3 regions of the Gordonia prachuapensis genome follow, and region 1 is predicted to be linked to each of the others. Evidence: riboswitches for the same ligand, from Rfam matches in the RefSeq annotation. Region 1 holds a riboswitch; each other region holds the start of a gene.
What was found. A riboswitch is a leader RNA that binds a small molecule or an ion and turns the genes downstream of it on or off. The one in region 1 is predicted to bind thiamine pyrophosphate.

Region 1 (2,262 bases):
GCTCTTCCTCCAGGCGCACGTTCTCCGCGATCTTGTGCATCGGAACGTGACCGGGGCCCTCGATCATCACCTGCACACCATGCGATTTGGCGATCCTCGTCAGCTCTCCGAGCGTGCGGAGCTCAGCGAACTGCGCCTCGTCATTGGCGTCGGCGATCGATCCCGGGCGGAGGCCGTCACCGAGCGAGAAGGTGATGTCGTAGCGCGCGAAGATCTCGCACAACTCCTCGTAATGGGTGTAGAGGAACGACTCCTGATGGTGCGCCAGACACCACGCCGCCATGATCGAACCACCGCGCGAGACGATGCCGGTGACGCGTCGGGCGGCCAGCGGCACATAGCGCAGCAGCACACCGGCGTGCACGGTCATGTAGTCGACACCCTGTTCGGCCTGCTCGATCACGGTGTCGCGGTAGATCTCCCACGTCAGCTTGGTGGGATCGCCTTTGACCTTCTCCAGCGCCTGATAAATCGGCACCGTGCCGACCGGGACCGGTGAGTTCCGCATGATCCACTCCCGGGTCATGTGGATGTCCTTGCCGGTGGACAGATCCATGATGGTGTCGGCGCCCCAGCGAGTGGCCCACACCATCTTCTCCACCTCTTCGGCGATCGAGCTGGTGACAGCCGAGTTGCCGATGTTCGCGTTCACCTTCACCGCGAACCGCTTGCCGATGATCATCGGCTCCGATTCGGGGTGACGGTGATTGGCCGGAATCACCGCCCGGCCCGTCGCGACCTCCTCGCGGACGAGGTCGACGTCCACACCTTCGCGAGCGGCGATGAACCGCATCTCGTCGGTAACGATCCCGGCGCGCGCCCACGCCAACTGCGTCGATGCACCGTCGATCGGTTCGGGCCGGTGCCACGCATCCCGTGTCGGTGGCAGGCCCGCCTCGACGTCGATGGTCGCGGTCGCGTCGGTGTACGGACCGGACGTGTCGTAGACGTCGAGATGCTCGCCGTTGGTCAGATGGATGCGTCGCGCCGGGATACGGAGATGGTCGATCTCGCGGTAGTGCTTGCTGCTTCCCTCGATCGGTCCTTGGGTGACCGTCGAGACGGCAGCTTCGGATACACGTGTTCCCATGATTGCGACTCCCTACGCCGGCATTACCCGGACAGGTTCGGGCGGTCGGCGACCGCCTGTCGCCATCTCAGCCCCCGGTGATCGTGGGAGCCCCCGCGCTGTTCATTTGTCGACCACGGAGGGTGCCGTGGTGCACCCCAACCCTACGACGTCGCTGCGTCGGGGGCCGGGCAGGGGCGACGGCGCGCCGACCTACGCCTGCGTAAGGTAGGCTGTGACACGAATCACAAACGACCGTCACCGCTGCCGGAAGGGGAGCTTCGGCAACGGTGATCTGTAGTGCTCAGGAGGGGATCATGCAGCGGAAACATCGACATCGACCACCGCAGTCCGCGCAGGCCATCCTGCAGCAGATCTCGCAGGTCGTCCACAATCCAGACCGGGATCGATTCGAGCTGTGGGTCGCCGGGGACCTGGTCGGCGTCCTGGGCTACAGCAGAGAGACGGTTGGCGGGACGTCGACCATCACGATCCTGCACACGGTCCTCTACGACGAGTACACCGGGCACGGTCTCGGCACCCGGCTGATGGTCGGTGCGATCGGATACGTGCGCGATCAGGGCGCCCGACTGCGGCCGGTGTGCTCGTTCACCAAGTCCTATCTCGATGCGCACCCCGGGATTGTGGCGCTGGCGCCTGCGTGAGGTTGTGCGGGGGGTTTCGATACGCGCCGGGCTCGCAGGCTCGCGCGGCGCTACTCAACCGGCGGGGGATGGCCCGGCTCGCAGGGGTTTCGATACGCGCCGGCTCGCAAGCTCGCGCGGCGCTACTCAACCGGCGGGGAAAGGGCGCTACTCAACCGGCGGGAAATCCGGGCTCGCCTTCTCTCGCTGGCCGAGTAGTCGGCGAGCGACAGCGAGACGACGTATCGAGGCCTCCGCAGGCTAAGTTAGGCTACCCTGACAGAGCTTGTTGCAGTCGAGGGAAGGCCGTTGTCGCATGGCGGAACAGACGAAGACCAAGTCGCGCGGGTGGCAGGGGGCGGTCCTCAAACTCCTCGGTGCCGACGATTACGAGATCACCGTGACCAGCAACGAGCCGGTAACCGACCACTACATCCGCCTCGGCTTCACCGGCGGCGGTCTGCTCACCGAGCGTCCGGTGCACCCCACGATGTGGATCCGCATCTGGTTCGAGAACAAGCACGGCAAGCTGCATCAGCGGGCCTACAC
Region 2 (2,262 bases), on a different contig from region 1:
TATCGGCCGAACGGGCGACGCGTGGGAGCTCAGAAGCGGCCGCGGAGTTCCGCCGCCGCTGTTGTGGCGTCCTCGGCCGCGGTGATGGCGCGGACCACCACGGCTCGTCGCGCACCGGCGGAGGTGACCGCGTCGAGGCGATCGGCGTCGATGCCTCCGATGGCGAACCAGGGTTTGTCGGTCCCGGTCGCCGCAGCCGCCGCGACCAGGTCGAGGCCGGGTGCCGACCGGCCCGGCTTCGTCGGGGTCGGCCAGCACGGTCCCACGCAGAAGTAGTCGACATCGTCGTCGTCGACAGCGTGCCGCATCTGGTCGGTGTCGTGCGTCGAGATGCCGATGGCGATCCCGTCTCCGGCCACCCGCCGGGCCATGTCGGCGGGCAGATCGCCCTGGCCGACGTGCAGGACATCTGCCCCGGCCAGCGAGGCGATGTCGGCACGATCGTTGACGGCGAGCAGCGCGCCACGGCGGTCGACCACCTCACGTATCCGCCCCAGGATCTCGAGTTCCTCTCGCGCCTCGAGCGCACCGAACGCCGCTTCCCCCGGTGAGCCCTTGTCGCGCAGCTGGACGATGTCGACCCCACCGGCCACCGCGGCGGACACGAAGTCGACCAGGTCGCCGCGCTCACGGCGGGCGTCGGTGCACAGGTACAGACGGGAGTCGGTGAGGCGCGCGATCCTCGTGGTTCGGATGTCGGTCACGATGGTCACGCTAGTGCGTCACCCCACTGCTGCCTGAGGAGCCCGCGACGAAGGAGCGTGCGTCACCACCGTTGCCTGAGGAGCCCGCGACGAAGGAGCGTGCGTCACCACCGCTGCCTGAGGAGCCCGCGACGAAGGAGCGTGCGTCACCACCGCTGCCTGAGGAGCCCGCGACGAAGGAGCGTGCGTCACCACCGCTGCCTGAGGAGCCCGCAACGAAGGAGCGTGCGTCACGAAGGCCTCCCTCGTCCGGCCGTGCGGCACGGACATGACGAAAATCTGCGTCCTCAGGCCGCTCCGAGGGGAATAGCCCCTCGGACGGCCCTCACGATGCAGATTCTGGTCACCGCTACTCTGGAGGAGTACGACACGGGAGTCCGGGGTACGCCGGGCTGAGAGTGCGGAACGACCCTCCGCTGACCGTTTGACCTGATCCGGGTAATGCCGGCGAAGGAAGGATGATCTGCGTGGCGCATGCCGACACACACCATCGAACAACCCGTGAACTCGCCGTCGTCGGCGGCGGCGTCATCGGCCTGACCTGCGCATTGGCCGCGATCGATGCCGGTTGGCGGGTCCGCGTCCACGACGCCGGGACCGATCGTCGGGCGGCCTGGGTGGCGGCGGGGATGTTGGGCTCGTTGGGAGAGGGGCACCCCGGCGAGGACGCTTTGCTGGAGTTGTCGGTGGAGTCGGTCCGCCGTTGGCCGGCCTTGCTGGCGCGGCTGGACGACCCGCAGATCCTCGCGGCCACCGACTCACTCTTCGTCGCCGCCGCGTCCGCCGACGCCGAGCACCTCAGGACCCTCGCCGACTTCGTCTGGGCGCGACAGCCTCGGGCGCACGACGATCTGCGGCCCGTCGGCCCGAGTGAGATCCGACAGCTCGAGTCGGGACTGAGCTCGCGACTGCACAGCGGCTTTCTCGCCACCGGCGAAGGCGCCGTCGACAATCGTCGGCTGCTCGGTCGCCTGCGGACGGCGATCACCGACAGCGGAGGGGACATCGTCGACGACGAGGTCACCGATCTGTCGGCCCTCGACGCCGACGAGATCGTCGTCGCCGCGGGACTGGGCAGCCGGGCGCTCGCCGCAGATCTCGGGTTGTACGCCGCCAAGGGCGAAGTGTTGCGGCTACGCCGCACCCGCTGGTCGGTGCCGTCGCCGACGCATGTGGTGCGGGCTCGCATGCACGGCCGGTCGGTGTACCTGGTGCCACGCCACGATGGTGTCGTCGTTGGCGCGACCCAGTACGAACCCTTCGACGAGACCGCGGTCGCCCCGGATGTCGGGGGCGTGACGGACCTGCTGTCCGATGCTGTGGAGCTGATGCCGGGCCTTCGGACTTACGAACTGATCGAGGCCGGCGCCGGACTGCGGCCCTGTTCCCCCGACGGTCTGCCCGTCGTCCGCCGAGTCGACGAGCGGGTCGTCGTCGCCACCGGCCACGGACGCAACGGAATCCTGTTGGCGCCGTACACCGCTGACGTGGTGACGACGCTATTGGGCAACGACCGTGCCGAGAGCGTCGCCGGCGCCGCGAATGATGGAGGAGTTCG
Region 3 (2,262 bases), on a different contig from region 1:
GGCAACGGTCAGCGCGTTGGGCGCCCAGACGAACGACACGTTCTCGACGCCCTCGTCGCCGAAGACGGACCGCATCCGCGACCACGCATTGCGATAGTCGGCCGCCGTGTTGCCGCTGACCCCGATCGACCACGGATACCAGGTGCCGTTCATCTCCTGCGCGAAACGCAACAGGACGGGTCGGCCCCACTCGGCGAGTTGGGCGGCCCAGCGTCGGAAATCGGCGTCGAAATCGCCGGCAGCGATGCGCGACAACGTATATCGCGGCTGCACGATCCCGCCGTCTGGCCGCCACGGTTCGAGGGTCAGCAATGGAGTGGCCCCGGCATCGACGATGGCGTCGAGATCGGTGGTCGGGGCGGAGTCGCCGATCGCGGCGAAGCGGTGCAGGTACGCGGGCGCTGCGCCGGCGAGCGCGGCCAGCTGGTCGATCGGGGAGGGGGATGTGTCGGAGGCAGGGATGACGCTGGGGATGTACGCCCCCCACGCGCGCCGCGGCCCAGCGTCCTCGCTGGTCGACGACCCGCAGGCCGCCAGCGGAAGGGCCGCGCCGGCGAGCAGCATCGTGCGCAGTGCCTGCCGACGCGTCCACCCTCGTGGCGACGCCAGGCCGGTCTGCGCAGAGCTCATGCGTCCATCTTGTCGACTGGGTGCCACTTTCCGTCGACTGGGCGCCGTTTTCCGTCGACTGGGCGCCGTTTTCCGTCGACTGGGTGCCACTTTCGGTCGACTGGGTGCCACTTTCCGTCGAGTGGGTGCCGTTTCCGGTCCACCGGGCGCCGTTCTCGGTTCAGTGGGCGTTATCAAGGCGCCGATCGAGCGGTAGCGGAACTACCATACGTTTTGTGTTCACGATGACCTTGTCCGTCCCGGACGACCTGAAGCGAGCCATCGAGGTCGAAGCGCGTCGGCGGTCCGTCTCCGAGGCCGAGGTCGTGCGGCAGGCGCTTCGTGAAGCATTGAGCGACGGCCCTGTTCGTCCTAGAGGTGGCTTGTTCACCGGTCGCGAGCCCGTTGCCGAACGTGTCGATGAGCTGCTGGAAGGGTTCGGCCAGTAGTTCTCGGTGCACCATCGCAACTTGCATTCGACCACCCGATGCTGTCGGATGGGGTGCGACACGGGGTGCCGGCATGGGTCGGCTGAGATCACACCCGTCGAACCTGCTCCGGTTAGCACCGGCGAAGGGATGGTCCGAATGTCTGCTGTGCCCACCTCTGAGCATGTCGTTCTGGTCACCGGCGGTGGCCGCGGCCTCGGCGCGCACATCGTCCTGGCGGCCGCCGCCCAGGGGGCCCGCGTTGTCATCAACTATCGCCGGAGTGGTGATGCGGCACGGGCTTTGGCCGACAAGATCGGTGACAAGGCATTCGTCGTCGGCGCCGACGTCACTGATCGAGATGCGGTGCGTGACATGGTCGCCGCCGCGGGCGAGCATTTCGGCACCCCGGTTACCGCAGTGGTGAACAATGCGCTGCCGGACTACTCCTTCAACGGTGAGCATCGGTCACACGCCGACGATCTCTCTTGGGGTGAGCTGGACGCGCAGTTCAGCGGCGTCGTCGGGGGCGCACTCAACGTCATCCAGGCGGCACTACCGGGAATGCGGTCGGCCGGCGGTGGTCGAATCGTCAACATCGGCACCAACCTGGTGCAGAATCCGGTTGTGCCGTATCACGATTACACGGCGGCGAAGGCGGCGCTGCTCGCGTTGACCCGCACGATGTCGCACGATCTTGGCCCCGACGGCATCACGGTCAACATGGTTTCCGGAGGGCTGTTGCGCACCACTGACGCCAGCGCTGCAACTCCGAGTGGGGTGTTCGACGCCATTGCCGACTCCACGCCGCTCCGGTCGGTGACCACGCCCGAAGAGTTCGCCGACGCCGTGCTGTTCTTCCTGTCCCCGTGGTCGCGGGCGGTGACCGGTCAGAACCTCGTCGTCGACGGTGGGCTGGTGAAGAACTGATCGGGCGCGTCGCCAGACCTTCCAGTTCCTTCTGTTCTCGGCACATAGGTCAGGTTTGGTCGCCGCCCGTGCTGGTCATACCGGTGGTGTGCCTGTCACCAGCCTCGTGAGCAAACCCTTCGAGTGGCTGTCGCATGCCCGGTCGGCGCGCGTCTTCCACCCCGACGGCCTGGTGTGCAGCGGGTACGCGGCCCTTTCGGGCGACACCCCACTGCCGGTGCGCTCGGGGCCGGTCACCGCGCGGGTGTCGAAGGGGGTCGGCACACCCGGTGGGCTTCCCGACATCGTGGGTCTC

Region 2: another riboswitch for thiamine pyrophosphate. It lies ahead of thiO (glycine oxidase ThiO); the one in region 1 lies ahead of thiC (phosphomethylpyrimidine synthase ThiC).
Region 3: another riboswitch for thiamine pyrophosphate. It lies ahead of V1Y59_RS19985 (3-oxoacyl-ACP reductase); the one in region 1 lies ahead of thiC (phosphomethylpyrimidine synthase ThiC).

The regions. Positions count from the first base shown of each region.
Region 1 is NZ_JAZDUE010000002.1:272,258-274,519, reverse strand. It holds gene thiC (phosphomethylpyrimidine synthase ThiC) at 1-1,090, opposite strand, end outside; TPP riboswitch at 1,083-1,197, opposite strand; gene V1Y59_RS03630 (GNAT family N-acetyltransferase) at 1,387-1,734, shown strand; gene V1Y59_RS03625 (siderophore-interacting protein) at 2,030-2,262, shown strand, end outside.
Region 2 is NZ_JAZDUE010000012.1:25,656-27,917, reverse strand. It holds gene thiE (thiamine phosphate synthase) at 30-707, opposite strand; TPP riboswitch at 1,064-1,178, shown strand; gene thiO (glycine oxidase ThiO) at 1,172-2,262, shown strand, end outside.
Region 3 is NZ_JAZDUE010000019.1:42,260-44,521, reverse strand. It holds gene V1Y59_RS19995 (glycoside hydrolase family 26 protein) at 1-630, opposite strand, end outside; gene V1Y59_RS19990 (ribbon-helix-helix domain-containing protein) at 855-1,058, shown strand; TPP riboswitch at 1,110-1,206, shown strand; gene V1Y59_RS19985 (3-oxoacyl-ACP reductase) at 1,197-1,967, shown strand; gene V1Y59_RS19980 (hypothetical protein) at 2,056-2,262, shown strand, end outside.